DNA from 3 places in the Vibrio sp. T11.5 genome. Region 1 is predicted to be linked to each of the others. Evidence: riboswitches for the same ligand, from Rfam matches in the RefSeq annotation. Region 1 holds a riboswitch; each other region holds the start of a gene.
What was found. Region 1 has a riboswitch for thiamine pyrophosphate ahead of thiD (bifunctional hydroxymethylpyrimidine kinase/phosphomethylpyrimidine kinase). Riboswitches for the same ligand answer to the same signal wherever they lie in the genome.

Region 1 (6,099 bases):
TTGGCATATCAAACACCACCACCACTAACTGCCAAAGCCCGACAATAATCGCAGCACTGATCGTCAACCGGAGTGCAGGGTGCGTTATACGCTCCTTTTTCACTACATCGCGCTGAATGGCGTCAAACTGAGCCATATCACTCATAATCATCCTCCAACGAATTGAGAATGTTCTGCTGCAATTGCGCACATTCTGCATCTATGACACGAGGCGGTTGAGTGGTTGGAACCTCATGTGATTCAGCATAAGCAGGTTGACCGCGGAGGATGTACAGAGCGTCGGCCAGTCGAATCGCTTCTTGCGGGTCATGGGTGATCAGCACCACCGTTTTGCCACGCAATAGCTCAGCGGCCAATGTCTGCAATTTATGTCTCGTCACTGCATCTAGCGCAGAAAAAGGCTCATCCATGAGTACCACGGGTTTGTCTTGCATTAACGTACGAGCCAACGCCACACGTTGACGCATACCACCTGACAACTGTACGGGCATAGCCGCCGCTTGATCCGATAACCCGACTTGCTCCAGCAACCGCAGCGCTCGATTCCTGTCAGGTTGAGCGCTGCCAAACTTACTACTCAGGCAAACATTATCCAGGACATTGAACCATGGTAGCAGCAGGTCTTGTTGTGCCATGTAAGCGATTTGACCTTGCAGTGCTTGGCTATGACTGAGAGTCAGTTCTCCGGTCCAGTGCGCTTTGTCGTTCAACAGACCTGACAGATAACGCAGCAAGGTAGTTTTCCCGCAGCCACTGCGTCCCAAAATACACGTCCACTGCCCAGCAGGTATCGACATAGAAAAGTGCGCCAATGTCGGAGCCAGATTATCCGTGTACTGCAAGCTTGCACGTTGAATCTCGATCCCAATCGGCTCAGCGAACATTGATGTGGCCACAGAAAAAGTGATGGACCGGCCCATGCCCCCTGCCAACATTGAGTTCATCAGCATGAGCGATGGCCTGGGAGATGTATTGTTTACCTAGATACACGGCTTTGTGCAGCCTATTGCCCTGCGCAAGATAAGAGGCAATCGCTGAAGATAAGGTGCAGCCTGTTCCATGAGTGTTTTTCGTCGGGAATCGTTTGGCACTCAAAAGCTCACTCGTTTGCGCTAAGATCAGCAAATCATTGCTGTTGTCATCTTTTTCTAGATGCCCCCCTTTAAGCAAAACCGCTTTGGCACCGAGCGCGCGCAATGCTTCGATCATATTACCCATCTGATCTTCATTTTCCGGCACAACACCATCAATCAAAGCCGCCCCTTCCGGAAGGTTGGGGGTGATCAGATCCGCCATCGGGATCAGTTGCTCTTTTAATGTGCTAATCGCCGACTGCTCCAGCAGAAGATCGCCACTGGTGGCGACCATCACAGGATCAACCACCAGATGAGCAGGCTTGTACTGTCTAATTTTGTCCGCAACGACCTTAATGATCCGCGCGTCAGCCAACATTCCGACTTTAACCGCAACCACATTGAGGTCCGTAAACACGGCGTCAAGCTGACTTTCAATATGCTCCAGAGGAATAGGGTGAATTGCGCTTACGCCAAGCGTATTTTGTGAGGTAATGGCCGTAATGACAGAACACGCGTAACTGCCAGTCGCAGATATGGCTTTAATGTCCGCTTGAATACCAGCGCCACCACCGCTATCAGATCCTGCGATGGTTAATACTATGGGTGGTGTGTCTTGTGATTGTGGCATGGGTGCTCCTATTACAAGACGTACAGGAACTCTCAGCCAAACATGAAGTGATCAATAAAGGGAAGATCGAATCATAAAAAGCGAGTGCACCAGAATGAGCATACTCAAGCATTGGTGCGAATAGTTCCCTACGTCAGTGCTAACTGAATCAGGTTCTACGGGTCTCGCAATGCGATCTCAGCCCTAAGGCTCCCCGACTATTTCCCGATGATAATAACAGTAATTAAAAAGCGAATGCACTCGTTAATTTACAAAAAGCGCTATCATGGCTAGTTAGATCCTCTGTTACCTGTTCGAATCTGACTGTTGAATGGCGATGACAGGTTTGATGTTATTCATCTTGCAAGGTAATCCAATTACGGAGTCTATAGTGCTGATGGCACGCTCCTGCATTGGTGGTAATGCAGTGAGGAAAAGTTGAGAGATGGTGTGGAAAGCTAGACGCTACTACTGTCACACCTTAGATATGGGATCCCCGCCCAGCTCGGGCGAGGATTAACGGAACCACGAAGAGACGAAAAACGCCCTCAATCTGCTGAAGACGCTCGCAACACTCTAGTGAACTTGCTGAGCAGGGTAAAGATTGATTGGTCCCAAGAACATCGACTGATCACTTGGTGCCAGTACTTGAGGTAAACCATTAGATTTTTCTGTGCTTCTTACATACGTACAATGCACTTCCAATACTGGAACATTGGCAGCACCTGGATAGGCTGGTTTTTTCACTATCCTATCCACGGACAGCTGTGCAGAAGGAGGCAATAAAAATTCTGCTTGAACCGCAATCGCAGAATCATTGCTTTTGAGCCCCATTAGTTTTGCCAAATTTTCATACCCTTGCTTCATCTTATTGATACGGCGGTATTCAAAAATGAGGGTTTTACTTTGCTCGATCACTTCATTAACGTACTTTTTCTCATAGTCAGAAACCGTTTTGACCGAAGTGTCGGTGATGTTCAACGTCCTGACGGCAGTATTATCTAATCGACTCGCGAGGTTGGTACTATTGTAGCCACTAAAGGCACTGATATTGACACCTTGAGCACGACGAATAATAAAGTTCAGAATACCCTCGGTGTTTTTGTAAACAGGGAAACAAGCGCCCTCTATAAAGCCTTTGTGAAAACTGCATGATAAGTAACGACTGCTTTTAATAGTGCCCGCAGGCCCTTTAGGGTTTCTACCATTGACAATATCATTGGCATACTTCCACCAAGCAGAATTTTGAGGATTTGGTACAGTAATTTGACGATAAACGGGCACGTCTACATGTGATGTTGAGTTTTGTCTCCACTCTTTATACGAGTTCCAGACATTAACCGCACTGTCATCGAGCCTTTTTCCTTTCGTAGTGTAACCCGTCATTCCTGTATTAAGAGAACTGGAGTTGAACGTATAAAAAGAAAGTGCTGTCACCATCTCCATTTGTCTTACCAAAGCCTGCGCTTCATGTTGGTTGACTTTCGAGCGGATACTCTGAGGTAGAGACCAAGTATGACGCATACTTTGCGCAACTTTAAACTGGTTGACAAAACCTCTCAACATATTGATCCACTCAGTAGGACTGTTGTTACGGCAATGCTGTCTGTATGAAGCCTGGGTTATATTCATCGCCATTTGCAAAAGAGCATCCATACACTCTTTCTCTGCAGCTTCGTTGATTTTCAGGTATTTGAGTCTCTTGGCTAGATTCCCGACTCCGACAGACCTTAATTGCTCATAACGATATTCATCGTAACCACCAATTTCCATTGTTTATTCCTTATCTAATCGATACTTCTATGTTGGGTTAATGCTTGTATCTAGCACATAGCAAATTGCGCTATTAATAAGCAAAAGTATAAAGACTCTAATAAATGCAAACGTTCATAAACAACATTCATCTATTTGTATAAGAATAGATCGATAGTCGAGCCATTGTTTATGGGTTACTTTAGACTATGAGGTAATAACCTAGCATGGTTTAATAGTAAAAAAAACTTATCGTGATCAGCAAGCCATTATAAGAACTGTAAATTAAATTTAAAATCAAACACTTAAATAAGACATCTTACCATTTTCATTCCGTTAAATAATAATAACCACCCAACTACTGTTTGTTTTAAAATTAAACATACAAATCATTAAAAACACCTAAAAATATGATTTAGGTCCTAAATTTTGAAAATGAAATGTAAAGATTATTGATTATTTATAATAACAATTTCTTACAATAAATCACTCAGTCAGAAGAAGATGGGAACCGCTAGTTTTTTATCAAAAAATAAATGACATAACCATCAGTGATATTCGGAAGACGCATTTTGAGTACAATAGGTAAAATCGGTCCTAAGTAACCAGCCACCTGTATGATTAACCAAGGAGTTAATCGTATTGCTAACAAAGCAAGGTGAACTTTAAACGCAAAACAAAATGTTTGACGAAACTTGCCTATTGCGACTCGCAACTGGTTGACGCTTGCTGTCTGACAACGCGTTCGCAGACATGCAACCTCATGACGTTACGAGCGCCTAGTTTTGCGAGAGGTTATACAGGGGGATATGCATCATTTGTGGTAGGAGGTGGTACTGACAATCGCTGTTATTGATTTCTCGCCTAAATAGGTAAATCAGGACGACCTCACATCAACGATGAAATCGCCCCGTACTCAATAAACCATGAAAGTGAACCCATCGTCTATTGCGGGTTCAGCCCATGTCACTCATTCACTTACTGATAAGCGCCTGCTGAGTAATGCAGTTCGTAACTGTGAGAGTAGATTTCTAGAATGTTGCCGAACGGGTCTTCCATGTAGATCATACGGTAAGGCTTCTCACCAGGGTAATAGTAACGAGGAGCTTTCATACGCTTCTTACCGCCTGCGGCAACGATTTTCTCTGCCAGCTCTTCGACATTAGGGTCCTGAACACAAAAGTGAAAAATTCCTGTTTTCCAGTATTCAAAATTGTCCTCTGGATTTTCCTGATTCTTGAATTCAAACAGTTCAACCCCGATACGATCGCCTGTTGAAAGATGCGCAATACGGAAACGTTCCCACCCTGCACCAAACACGTCAGTGCACATTTCACCAATGGCAGAATCGTCTTCGACAATTTCTGTGGGTTCCATAATCAGGTACCAACCTAGTACTTCAGTGTAGAATTTAACCGCGGCTTCTAGATCTGGCACTGAAATGCCGATATGAGAAAAATTACGTGGATAGGGAGTAGACATGTAGACCTCTTTTTTGCTCTTCGGATCGCGGACGTTCCCGCTTTGTTGAAACCCATATTAGGCAAAAACAAGATAAATAAAAAATTATCAATTATTTTCATTTTAATAACTTTTTATTATTAAAATATTCTCCAAACTTCTTGGTTTCCAACTTTGTATGAAACTAATTTACTGTTCTATAGTATCTAAACTCATCAACAAAAAAGGAGAGTGCCATGAGTCAGGCGGCGCTAATTTCTCGTCTTAACGAGTTACCTAGGATCCAGAAAGTACTCCAAGAACTGCTTGATATGGTCAATCAGGACGAGGTTGATTTTGGCGAGCTATCGAGAAAAATCGCTACCGATCAGGTATTGAGTGCTCGATTGCTCCGTATGGCGAATTCTGCCCATTTCGGCGGCAACAAAACCGTCTCTTCAGTTAACGAAGCCTTGCTTCGTGTCGGTACAGGTCCAGTAAGAACTCTGGTGGTCGCATCGGTACTTTCTGGTGCTTTCCCTAAAATCAAAACACTGGATATGGATCAGTATTGGGAAGACACCTTCGAGGTTTCCGTTATTGCCAGCAAGATTGCTGACGAAACGGGGATGGATGCCAATGAAGTGTTCACTACCGGCATTCTTCATAATATAGGCGAGCTGATGATTCATACCTTGGTGCCAGATGCAGCGGTCAAAATACATCAACGTGCGGAGGCAGGAGAAGACGCGATTTCGGTGCAAGAAGAAATCTTGGATATTGGCGCCCCGACACTGGGCGCTAAATTAGCGAAGACTTGGAAGTTCCCAGACCCAATGGTAGACGCGATTGCTAATTATCACGATCCTAGGAACGCAGAGCTCTCCCCCAAAATGGCAACCACACTGCACTTTGCCCGCTCGATACACCGCGATTGGGATCAACTAGACAGCGATGACGCCAAAGCGCGCTATCTGGCAGAGCATCCAGACTCTCGCTTACTTCATGTATCCGCCACCTTTGCACCAACCATAGATAAGTTTCGTGGAAACGGTAGGGATCTCGCCACTCAACTCAATGCTGCTTAGCCCGCGAATAGCGAGGGAATGTACCTCGCTATTTTACTCACACTACCCAAATTTCACGTTATCACTTAGACTACTAGTAATAATTTTTTGTTATTAAAAGATGACGATGCTAAATCCGCTGTGGCTGAAAACCTTT
Region 2 (6,099 bases), on a different contig from region 1:
CTCAGTGAGGCACACGGGCTTGAATATAAGACCGCAATACCTTACTGCTAAACTCGGTTTTATGTAAACCAACTAAGGCGAGATTTTGCTCAAGAAAATGTGAAAAAGGCGCCGAAAGCGCCTTCGCACTTAATCTTCTGGGTGACGTTCCAAGAACTGTTCCACTTTTTTAACCATGTTTTTTGAGCCAACAAAGAAAGGTACACGTTGGTGCAATTCAGTCGGCTTTAGATCCATGATACGAGTCTTACCATCAGACGCGACACCACCAGCTTGCTCAATGATATATGCCATTGGGTTACACTCGTAAAGTAAACGTAGTTTACCGTTTGGATGGCTTTGTGTACTTGGGTAGAGGTAGATACCACCTTTAAGCAGGTTGCGATGAAAATCGGCGACCAGTGAACCGATATAGCGTGACGTGTAAGGACGCTGCTCGCTCGGTTCATTTTCCTGACAGTATTTGATGTACTTCTTGACACCCATTGGGAAACGGATGTAGTTACCTTCGTTGATTGAGTAAATCGTTCCATCTTCCGGGATCATCATGTTTTCATGAGACAGGCAGAATGTGCCCAAAGATGGATCGTAGGTAAAACCATTAACGCCCTTACCAGTTGTGTAAACCAACATGGTTGAAGAGCCGTAAATCACGTAACCTGCCGCAACCTGTTTATGGCCGGGTTGAAGGAAATCTTCTTCTGTCGGTGGAGTACCGATAGGCGATACACGACGGTAAATAGAGAAGATGGTACCGACAGACACGTTGACATCGATGTTTGAAGAGCCATCTAACGGATCCATCAGAACCACGTATTTCGCGTTTTTGTTCAACTCTTTATTGAACGCAACGGCTTCGTCTTCTTCTTCACTGGCTACACCACAAACCTGATCACGGGCTTCTAGCGCTGCTTTAAACTTTTCATTCGCGTAAACATCCAGCTTCTGCTGGTCTTCACCCTGTACGTTCTCTGTACCGACTGCACCGGTAATGTCACCAAGACCAGCAGCGTTGATCTCGCGGTTAACGATTTTTGCAGCAAGTCGGATAGAAGAAAGTAGGGATGATAGATCACCGCTAGCGTGGGGGAAGTCCGCTTGTTTCTCAACAATGAACTCGCCAAGGGTGCGCATTCCAGACATGATTTTTCCTTTAGTCGCTTCAATATAGTAGGGGATAGGCGATGATGAACTCTGACGGATCTTAAATTTCGCCTAAGCCTAGTTTAAGAGTTAGATCTTTTTATTGGTAATGAACTAACTGACTGAGATCTCGTTTTATTTGTCGACTTGATAACAGTTTTCATCTGCTTGTTTGAAACCATACGAGTTGGATAACGCGCATAACACGCAATCATTTGCGCTCGTGTGACGTAAAACAGTGAGCAAAGTAGTTCGCTTTTCTGCGTATAATCGCCATAATGTCAGCTCAGTTTTCGCCTTGGAGAAGGTTGTTTATGCATATTCATATCTTGGGAATTTGTGGCACATTTATGGGAGGTGCTGCGGTTTTAGCTCGTCAATTGGGTCATAAAGTGACGGGGAGTGACGCCAACGTTTATCCACCAATGAGTACATTGTTGGAATCTCAAGGTATTGAAATAATTGAAGGATTTGACCCTTCTCAGCTTGTTCCTGCACCTGATCTCGTTGTGATTGGAAACGCGATGAGTCGAGGTAATCCCTGTGTCGAACATGTATTGAACAGTAATCTGAGATACACCTCAGGCCCACAGTGGCTGCAGGAGTTTCTTCTCCATGACCGTTGGGTGCTGGCTGTCTCTGGAACTCATGGAAAAACGACCACTTCCAGCATGCTGGCGTGGATTTTAGAAGATTGTGGCTACCAACCTGGCTTTCTTGTCGGTGGTGTCTTGGGCAACTTCGGTGTTTCAGCACGTTTGGGCGAAAGTATGTTTTTTGTCGTGGAAGCTGATGAATACGATAGTGCTTTTTTCGATAAGCGTTCTAAGTTCGTGCATTACCATCCTCGTACGTTAGTGATGAACAATTTGGAGTTTGATCATGCGGATATCTTCGATGATCTGGAAGCGATCAAGCGCCAATTCCATCACTTAGTCAGAACCGTGCCGGGGAACGGTCGAATCCTTGCTCCGCAAGAAGATTCAGCAATTGGCGATGTATTACAGCGTGGCTGCTGGAGCGAAACGGAGTTCAGCGGTGAACAAGGTGATTGGCGAGCGGAGAAACAAGTCGCCGATGGTTCAATATTCACCGTTTTCTTCCAAGGGGAAGCCGTCGGTACTGTGAAGTGGGATCTGGTGGGTGATCATAACGTCGACAATGCTTTGATGGCCATCGCAGCAGCCCGTCATGTGGGTGTAACTCCAGATTTAGCCTGTCAGTCGCTGGCGAAATTCATCAATACCAAACGTCGACTTGAACTAAAAGGTGAAGTGAATCAGGTTACGGTTTACGATGACTTCGCTCATCATCCTACGGCGATTGAACTTACTGTGGGTGGATTGCGTAATAAGGTCGGCCAACAACGTATCCTAGCAGTACTTGAACCTCGTAGTGCGACGATGAAACGTGGCGTGCACAAAGAAACATTGGCGGCTTCCCTTGCTCAGGCCGATGTAGTTTTCCTTTATCAACCAGATAGTATTGAATGGTCTGTCGAGGACATTGCCCAGCAGTGTCAGCAATCGGCTTATGTGTCAGACAGTGTTGATGCGTTAGTGCAGATGCTGACTGAACAGGCTCAACCGGGCGATCAAATTCTGGTGATGAGCAATGGTGGGTTTGAAGGCATCCACGACAAGCTGCTGGCTAAACTCGCCGAATAGATTAATGTAGTAGTATGAATAATGAGAAAAACAAAGCAATTACACTCGCTTTTACGGGGGCTTCAGGCGCACCGTATGGGCTTAGATTGCTTGAATGTCTGCTAGCCGCCGGCTATCAGGTACATCTGCTGATATCGTCAGCGGCTCGAGTTGTGTTAGCAACTGAGCATGATATGAAATTGCCAGCGAACCCAGATTCCGCCCAACAAGCATTGGTCGCACACCTTAATTGTGATTCCGAGAAGTTGGTTGTCTATGGTAAAGACGACTGGTTCTCTCCAGTGGCTTCCGGGTCTGCGGCGCCAAAACAGATGGTCGTGTGTCCTTGTTCTGCAGGCAGTGTCGCTGCCATCGCACATGGTATGTCCGACAATCTCATCGAGCGTGCGGCTGATGTGGTGATGAAAGAACGTGGGCAATTGCTGCTGGTCGTCCGTGAAACACCGTTCTCGACGTTGCATCTAGAAAATATGCATAAATTGTCGCAGATGGGCGTCACCATTATGCCTGCGGCACCGGGCTTCTACCATCAACCTAAGTCTATTGAAGATCTGGTCGACTTTATGGTGGCGAGGGTTCTCGATCATCTTAATGTTGAACAGGGGCTTGTTCCGCGTTGGGGATATGACCAGCGCGCTTAATTCTGGCCAATTGATAACATTACGATTACAATTCAGCCGACACTCATCGGGGAGCTATTCATCGCACAGATGAAGCTGAGATTGGGCAAAGCCCAGGACCCGTGTACCTGAACCAGATAATGCTGGCGTAGGAATTGAGTCTGAACATTTGCCCTGCCAATGTTTCCTCAAACCTGTGCCGCTCAACCAAGGAGAGAGCGAGCAGTGAAAACCACTTTAAGCACCATCGCCGTTACCACACTGACATCTTTTTCTGCATTGGCAGCAGATAACACCCTTACCGTTTATACCTACGATTCTTTTGCCGCGGATTGGGGCCCCGGCCCGAAAGTGGCAGCCGCTTTTGAAGCGCATTGCGGTTGTGATGTCAATTTTGTTGCTCTTGATGATGGTGTCTCTATTCTTAACCGCCTGCGTCTCGAAGGGGACAACAGCAAAGCGGATATTGTGTTAGGTTTGGACAACAATCTAATGGCGGAAGCACAGAAAACAGGTTTGCTTGCTGAGCATAATGTCGATACCAAATCAGTAAAATTGCCCAATGGTTGGGAAGACAGTACTTTTGTGCCGTATGACTTCGGGTACTTTGCGTTTGTTTACAACAAAGAAAAGCTAACCAATCCACCAAAGAGTCTTAAAGAACTGGTGGAATCTCGGAATGATCTGAAAGTGATTTATCAGGATCCACGCACCTCAACACCGGGTCAAGGTCTGATGTTGTGGATGAAATCTGTTTATGGTGATGATGTTGTACCCGCTTGGAAGCTACTGGCTAAGAAAACCGTCACTGTCACGAAAGGTTGGTCTGAGGCTTACTCTATGTTCCTTGAAGGTGAGTCAGACATGGTGTTGTCTTACACCACCTCACCGGCATATCACCTGATCGCAGAAAGCGACAGCCAATACGCAGCGGCTGACTTTTCTGAAGGCCATTACACTCAGGTTGAAGTTGCGGCTAAAGTCAAAGCATCGAAAAACGAAAAGTTAGCCGATGAATTTATGACGTTTATCCTTAGCGATGATTTTCAGTCTTTGATGCCAATGGGTAACTGGATGTACCCAGTGACAGAAGTCGCATTGCCTGAAGGTTTTGAGACACTGACGGTACCTGAAAAAGCATTGAGTTTTAGCGCAGAAGAAGTAGCCCAAAACCGAAAAGCTTGGATACGTGAGTGGCAAAGTGCCTTAACCTTTTAAGGAGACGCTTTGCGTAGTATTCCACAATTGGGACTCTGGGTCGCGATAGCTATCTCGGCCTTTGTTGTTTCTGCTCTCGGTGCTTTATTAGTTGCGGCCCCATCCCTGAATATCGCTCAGGTTTGGTCAGACCCTTACTATCGGTATGTGACCAAGTTCAGCTTTTACCAATCGTTTCTGTCGACTCTGCTCAGTGTTGGTTTAGCGGTTCCTTTAGCGCATGCTTTATCTCGGCGTAACTTTCCTGGTAAGTCATTATTGCTTAAGTTGTTTGCCACAACATTGGTGCTGCCTGTATTGGTTGGGGTGTTTGGCTTGCTGGCGATTTATGGCAATAGCGGTTTGTTGTCGTCAGCATTTAAATGGTTTGATTCTAGGCTGCCTTTTTCAATTTATGGTCTGAACGGCATTTTACTGGCGCACGTGTTTTTCAACCTGCCTTATGCGACGCGCCTGTTATTACAGTCATTGGAGTCTATTCCGGCTGAGCAGCATAAACTGTGTGCGCATCTAGGTATGGGCCATTGGCATAAATTTAAGTGGGTCGAATGGCCTCGCTTACGTCAGCAGTTGCCGCACGTGTGTGGTTTGGTGTTTATGCTGTGTTTTACCAGTTTTGCGACGGTCATGGCACTCGGTGGCGGGCCGAAATCGACCACGATAGAGCTGGCGATTTATCAAGCGATCAAATTTGATTTTGACTTGCAGGCAGGGGCATTGCTCGCGTTATGGCAGATGCTATTGTGTGGCATTATGGCGTTGGCGGTGCAACGTTTGACCAAACCTGTGGCTGTGAGTTCAGGCGCGCCAAGTCACAACCTTTATATGGTAAAGGACTCCATCTGGTCATATAGCTGGGATTGGATCTGGATTGGCCTGAGCATGCTATTGGTGCTGCCACCTTTACTGATGGTGGTGCTCAGTGGCATCAACTCAGAAGCCTTATCGGTGTTTACTGACCAACGATTTTGGCTGGCGTTATGGTCGTCGCTCAAAGTAGCAACATTGGCGAGCAGTATTGCACTCTCGGCAGGGATTGCAATATTGTTGACCAGCCGTCGATTGCGACTGAACGCAAGAAGTCATCGTGCGGATCAGATTGAGCTATTGGGTACGATCATTCTTGTCACTCCCGGCTTGGTGATTTCTACAGGATTATTTTTGCTATTGCGGTCTTTTACTGATGTGTTTAGTCTGGCGTTTTTTATTGTGGTTGCGGTGAATGCGTTGATGGGCTTGCCTTACGTGATCAAAACCTTGTCACAACCGATGCTGCAGATCGAACAGCAATACCAATACCTATGCGCAAGCTTAGGTATCAAAGGTTGGCAGCGCTTTCGCGTTGTTGAATGGCGAGCACTGAGAAAGCCAATGGCACATGCTTTCGCGATCAGTTTCATGTTTGCGGTGGGAGACTTAAGTGCAATTGCCCTGTTTGGCAGTCAGGAGTT
Region 3 (6,099 bases), on a different contig from region 1:
TTGTCGAAGAAAGTCAGCCTGTTGTCTTCGATGAAGAACACGAGTTGATGCTCAAGCACTGGCACCTCGATAAACAAGGCCAGTGGAAAGACTTAATGATCCCGCGTATGAGCGCGCGAATGGGCACTCCAGGGGAGTGGAGCAGTGTGAATGGAGTACATGAGCCGATTTACCAACTCAAGACCAGAGCAACAACACGGTTACGAATCGCCAACGTCGATAATACCATTACCTACCCGATTGTAGTGGAAGGTGCTGAGGCATGGGTCATCGCTATCGATGGTAACCCCGTAAAAACGCCCTATAAGCTATATCAGCATAAAGTTGGCCCAGGAATGAGGGTTGATATAGGTCTTATTGCTCCTCAAGCTGGCGAACGTGTCTATGTTCGTCAAATGAAGGGGCGTTTCCCATTTCCTTTGTGTGAATTCGAAGTTGTCGATTCCTCTTTGCCTGAGTCTCAGCTGTTGCCCAAGTTACCATTGAATCCAGTGCCCCAGCTTGATTTGGCTAATGCTGAGGAAATTGACTTTGTTTTTGAGTGGGAGGGAGCGGTTACTCCAACGAGTAAAGATGGTAAAGCTATGCCCAAGTTCTGGTTAACCAATAAGAGAGCGTGGGAAGGCATGAGTAAAGATAACATCCCGGCTCCGTTGGCGACGCTCGAGTACGGTAAAACTTATATATTTGATTTGAAGAACGTTACCCAATATCACCACCCAATTCATATTCATGGTCATACATTCACTGTTCTGGAAATGGACGGTAAAAAGATTGCTGAACCGTTCCATACCGATACCGTACTACTAGGTAAAAACGGTAGAGCCAAAGCGGCGTTTGTTGCCGATAATCCAGGGCGCTGGATGTATCACTGCCACGTCATTGAACACATGAAAACCGGACTAATGGGTTACATCGAGGTAAAGTGACTCCTGTAACTTTTTAAATTTCAAAATTAATTTGAGATAATGTGTTGCGATTTTGATTCGAAAATAGCCTTATTCCAGATACAATACGGCAGAATGTGACAGGAGGAACCATGGGACAACTTTCTATACTTGGATTTATCGCATTAGGTGGTGCCTTTGGTGCATGCTCACGATACTTGGTTTCAGAATTTTGCGCGGTATTACTCGGGCGAGGTTTCCCCTATGGTACGCTCACGGTCAACGTTGTGGGTTCATTTATTATGGGCTTGTTGATTGCCGCTTTTGAAAATGAAGTGTTGGCCACCGAACCATGGCGTCAAATCATCGGCCTAGGCTTCCTTGGCGCACTGACCACCTTCTCAACCTTTTCCATGGATAATGTACTTCTTATGCAACAAGGTGCATTTTTCAAGATGGGGCTAAATGTACTGCTCAATGTTGTCTTGAGTATATCGGCGGCTTGGATTGGCTTTCAAATTCTGATCAAAAGCTAATACTTGATAAAATTGTTCTAAAAATAGACAGCTCGGCTTGGTTTCACCAGGCCGTTTTTATATACTGATTTTACTTGTCGGAGTGCCATAAGGCTGAGACCGTTAATTCGGGATCCGTTGAACCTGATCAGGCTAACACCTGCGAAGGGAACAAGAGACGATACCTACACCAGAGTTCTCTCTGGGTGCATCTATCAAATAGTCGAAGTTGTTTCGGTGATCATTAGTTAACACTCTAGTCGCATCACCTGGATTTTGACTCCTCTTGTCGCATCTATCCGCCAAGCATTTTTATCCAAAATCTTTTTATCTAGAATAACAAAGCAAGGAAAAATGCTATGTCGAGTCGCAAGCAAGCGAGACTGGAAGCAAAACAGTTCATTGATTCTCTTTCTGTACAACCGTACCCAAATTCTCGCAAAGTATACGTTGAGGGTTCACGCCCTGACATTCGTGTCCCGATGCGCGAAATATCTCTCGCAGATAGTTTGATTGGGGGTACCAAAGACTCTCCAATTTTTGAGCCAAATGAGCCAGTACGTGTTTATGATACTTCAGGCGTCTATACCGATCCTACGCATAAAATAGACCTGTACAGTGGCTTACCTAAACTGAGAGAGGAATGGATAGAAAAACGTAGCGATACAGAAGTACTCGATGATGTCAGCTCTGTATACACCAAGCAGCGATTGAAAGATGAAACGCTCGATGAGCTTCGATATGGCAACTTGCCACGCATCCGCCGTGCGAAAGATGGCCAATGCGTTACTCAGCTGCACTATGCCCGCAAAGGTATTATCACACCTGAGATGGAGTACATTGCATTACGCGAAAATATGGGCCGAGCAAAGTATCGGGATCAGGTTCTCAATCAGCAGCACCCTGGGCAAAGTTTTGGTGCCAATCTTCCCGATGAAATCAGCGCTGAATTCGTGCGAAAAGAAGTCGCCGAGGGTCGTGCCATTATCCCTTCAAACATCAATCACCCAGAATCTGAGCCTATGATCATTGGTCGTAACTTTCTTGTGAAGGTAAACGCCAACATTGGTAACTCCTCTGTGACCTCATCAATTGAGGAAGAAGTTGAAAAGCTGGTTTGGTCGACACGTTGGGGGGGCGATACAGTGATGGACTTGTCTACTGGTCGTAATATTCACGAGACTCGCGAATGGATTCTGCGTAATAGCCCTGTCCCAATTGGTACAGTACCTATGTATCAAGCATTGGAGAAAGTGAACGGCGTTGCTGAAAACCTCAATTGGGAGGTGATGCGCGACACTTTAATTGAGCAAGCGGAGCAGGGCGTCGATTACTTTACTATCCATGCGGGCTTACTCCTTCGCTATGTACCTATGACAGCCAAACGCGTGACAGGCATTGTTTCACGCGGTGGCTCTATCATTGCTAAATGGTGTCTTGCTCATCATCAGGAAAGCTTCCTCTATACCAACTTCCGCGAGATCTGTGAAATCTGTGCTAAATACGATGTGGCGCTTTCGCTTGGTGATGGCCTGCGTCCTGGCTCTGTCGCCGATGCAAATGATGAAGCCCAGTTTGCAGAATTACGCACCCTTGGAGAGCTTACAAAGATCGCATGGGAGTATGATGTTCAGGTGATCATTGAAGGCCCAGGACATGTGCCAATGCATATGATTAAAGAGAACATGGAAGAGCAGCTAGAGCATTGTCATGAAGCCCCTTTCTATACGCTCGGCCCTCTAACCACAGATATTGCTCCGGGCTATGACCACATTACATCAGGTATTGGTGCGGCGATGATCGGTTGGTACGGGTGTGCAATGCTGTGTTATGTGACCCCAAAAGAACACTTAGGCCTGCCTAATAAAGAAGACGTAAAAACTGGGCTGATTACCTATAAACTTGCCGCGCACGCTGCCGACTTAGCTAAAGGGCACCCAGGAGCACAAGTGCGCGATAATGCACTATCAAAAGCACGATTTGAGTTCCGTTGGGAAGACCAGTTTAACCTTGCGCTCGATCCTGATACTGCACGTGCTTTCCATGATGAAACCCTGCCTCAAGAATCGGGTAAAGTCGCCCATTTCTGCTCTATGTGTGGTCCAAAATTCTGCTCAATGAAGATCTCACAAGAAGTGCGTGAATACGCCAAAGATACTGAGCAAGTAGCAGCGGACCAAGCGATCAGTGTCAAAATGTTGGATGATCCACTTGAAGGTATGCGTCAGAAGTCGAAGGAGTTTCGTGACACGGGCTCAGAGCTTTACCATCCCGCTGCTACGGCTGTAACGGAGGAGTAATGGCAAAGATCCTTATTCCAACAGCGTTAGCTGATGTCAAACCTGAAATTGAGCAATGCTTACAGCTGGCCAAGGAAAAAGGTTTCGAGATACAAAACATTGAGCTGGGCGTCAGTCCAGCTCAAACAGTTCAAATATCTCATGGCTCAGAATGGACAAAGTTGGCTACAGATTTAGTGGAGTCCGTTGTGGTGGGCCATGAATGCACGTACTTTATCGAGTATTGCTCTGGGATCACTATCAAGCCATCTAGGTCCATAATAGCTTCATCTCACGCTTACATTGATGTCTTAGATGTAAATCAGGTACTAGATATCTGGCTAGACCCTAGTCGTGATCAAGTATGTGCGTTAGCGAGTTCAGTCAATCAATCAGAGTTTGATCGTAAACGTCACTTTGCATGGGTTGTTACCCTCATCAGCTTGGCATTTACACTTGAAGATGCTCTTACACTTTCACGAGCCATGGTGAATGTTTCACGTGAAACATGGGCGGAGAACATTATCGATTTTCCATCCCCTGTTCTCGAAGATCACCGACTAGGAATTAGCGCTGACTGGATTAAATCAGGTAACCAATTGGCATTTCCATCCGTATCTAAATGTGATTTAGGGCTTTACCCAGTTGTTGATAGCGTTGAATGGGTCAAGAAGCTTTTAGAAAGTGGTGTCAAAACTGTTCAGTTGAGAATTAAAGACCCACTGGCAAATGATTTGGAGCAACAAGTTAAAGATGCGGTTGCACTTGGTCGTCGACATGATGCTCAGGTTTTTGTCAATGATCACTGGCGCCTAGCAATTAAACATCAGGCTTATGGTGTTCATCTAGGTCAAGAGGATATTGAGGAAAGCAACTTAGCTGAATTAGCTAAAGCCAATTTGCGTCTAGGGTTATCGACCCACGGTTATTATGAGTTGCTTCGAGTTGCACAGACTAATCCAAGTTATCTAGCTTTGGGTCATATTTTTCCCACCCAGACGAAACAAATCGCAACCAACCCTCAAGGGCTAGTGAAACTGGCACTCTATCAAAAGCTGGTTAATACCATGCCTTATATAAATTCGACAGGCATACCTACCGTCGCGATTGGTGGCATTACTCAATCCAATGCGCGTTCAGTATGGAATTGTGGGGTTACTAGCTTGGCGCTGGTGAGTGCTATCACTAACGCGCCATCACTGGAGCATGCGATTGAATTCTTTACTCAGTTAACAGCCGAAGAGCGGGGAAACATTAGTGTTGATGTTTTGAAGGAGGTTTCTGCATGCTAAGTGACCAAGATTTCCTACGTTACCAAAGGCAGATTTCTCTGCCGGAAATTGGCGAGTATGGGCAGGAAAATATTACTCAATCGCATGTTTTGATTATTGGCTGTGGCGGATTGGGCAGTGCAGCGAGTCTGTATTTAGCTGCAGCTGGAGTAGGGCGAATGGTGTTGGTCGATGATGATGATGTTGATTCTAGTAATCTACAACGTCAAATTGTCTATCGTGAGGACAATCTCGGTAAAGCCAAAACAGAGGCCATACGCCAACAGTTAAACCAGCTGAATGCAGGTGTGCAGATACGCACCATTGGCAAGCGGTTAGAGGCACCTCAATTAGCATTAGAAGTGATGTTAGCGGATGTGGTTTTAGATTGTACCGACAATATTCAAACGCGTCAGTTGATTAACTTAGTTTGCTATCAACAAAGTAAGCCGCTTGTTTCCGCGGCCGCTATTGGTTGGCAAGGACAATTTGCTGTCTTCGATTATTCATCGAACAAGGAGTCTGGATGTTATCGATGTCTCTACCCCTTTGATGAGCTAATCAAACCAAGCAAATGCAGTGAAAATGGAATCATGGGTCCTGTCGTCGGCACCTTAGGCAACTATCAAGCCTTAGCGACATTACAGAAATTGGCATTAGGACATTTTGATTTTCCGATTGGCCAATTGCACCTATTCAATGGACTAAAACTTAATTGGCAAGTGATGACGATTACACGCGACCGGCAGTGTTCTGTGTGCAGTCAATAACAACCAAACTACATAATTAAGAAGTGAAGCAATGAGCGAAATACACATAATCATCAATGAACAGTCTCAGCGTGTCAGCGCAGGTGCGAGCCTAAAAAATATCATTCAACAGTTTTCACTGCCTGAAGTCGGATGCGTCTTTGCCATTAACAATACCGTTGTGCCGCGTAGTGATTGGCCAACCACTTGCCTCAATGAAGGCGATGCGATTTCACTTTTTCAAGCCATGGCTGGGGGGTAATAACGATGCTTAACATTGCAGATAGAGAATTCAAATCACGACTGTTTACGGGCACTGGAAAGTTCGCCAACAAATTTCTAATGGAACAGGCGATTAAGGTGTCGGGCTCACAACTGGCGACTATGGCTTTGAAGCG

Region 2: it holds a riboswitch for thiamine pyrophosphate, as region 1 does, so the genes downstream of both, thiB (thiamine ABC transporter substrate binding subunit) here and thiD (bifunctional hydroxymethylpyrimidine kinase/phosphomethylpyrimidine kinase) in region 1, are expected to answer to the same signal.
Region 3: it holds a riboswitch for thiamine pyrophosphate, as region 1 does, so the genes downstream of both, thiC (phosphomethylpyrimidine synthase ThiC) here and thiD (bifunctional hydroxymethylpyrimidine kinase/phosphomethylpyrimidine kinase) in region 1, are expected to answer to the same signal.

The regions. Positions count from the first base shown of each region.
Region 1 covers NZ_JAPPTP010000003.1:250,583-256,681, reverse strand. Annotated here, with positions in the region: gene OH455_RS05630 (ABC transporter permease) at 1-145, opposite strand, end outside; gene OH455_RS05625 (ABC transporter ATP-binding protein) at 138-884, opposite strand; gene thiD (bifunctional hydroxymethylpyrimidine kinase/phosphomethylpyrimidine kinase) at 874-1,704, opposite strand; TPP riboswitch at 1,813-1,910, opposite strand; gene OH455_RS05615 (hypothetical protein) at 2,260-3,456, opposite strand; gene OH455_RS05610 (lactoylglutathione lyase family protein) at 4,414-4,917, opposite strand; gene OH455_RS05605 (HDOD domain-containing protein) at 5,133-5,963, shown strand; gene OH455_RS05600 (LysR family transcriptional regulator) at 6,070-6,099, shown strand, end outside.
Region 2 covers NZ_JAPPTP010000014.1:21,732-27,830, forward strand. Annotated here, with positions in the region: gene fbp (class 1 fructose-bisphosphatase) at 130-1,143, opposite strand; gene mpl (UDP-N-acetylmuramate:L-alanyl-gamma-D-glutamyl-meso-diaminopimelate ligase) at 1,458-2,810, shown strand; gene OH455_RS14695 (flavin prenyltransferase UbiX) at 2,825-3,451, shown strand; TPP riboswitch at 3,489-3,602, shown strand; gene thiB (thiamine ABC transporter substrate binding subunit) at 3,656-4,648, shown strand; gene thiP (thiamine/thiamine pyrophosphate ABC transporter permease ThiP) at 4,658-6,099, shown strand, end outside.
Region 3 covers NZ_JAPPTP010000032.1:834-6,932, forward strand. Annotated here, with positions in the region: gene OH455_RS21035 (multicopper oxidase family protein) at 1-929, shown strand, start outside; gene crcB (fluoride efflux transporter CrcB) at 1,040-1,423, shown strand; TPP riboswitch at 1,492-1,590, shown strand; gene thiC (phosphomethylpyrimidine synthase ThiC) at 1,762-3,702, shown strand; gene OH455_RS21050 (thiamine phosphate synthase) at 3,702-4,973, shown strand; gene OH455_RS21055 (HesA/MoeB/ThiF family protein) at 4,967-5,722, shown strand; gene thiS (sulfur carrier protein ThiS) at 5,754-5,963, shown strand; gene OH455_RS21065 (thiazole synthase) at 5,969-6,099, shown strand, end outside.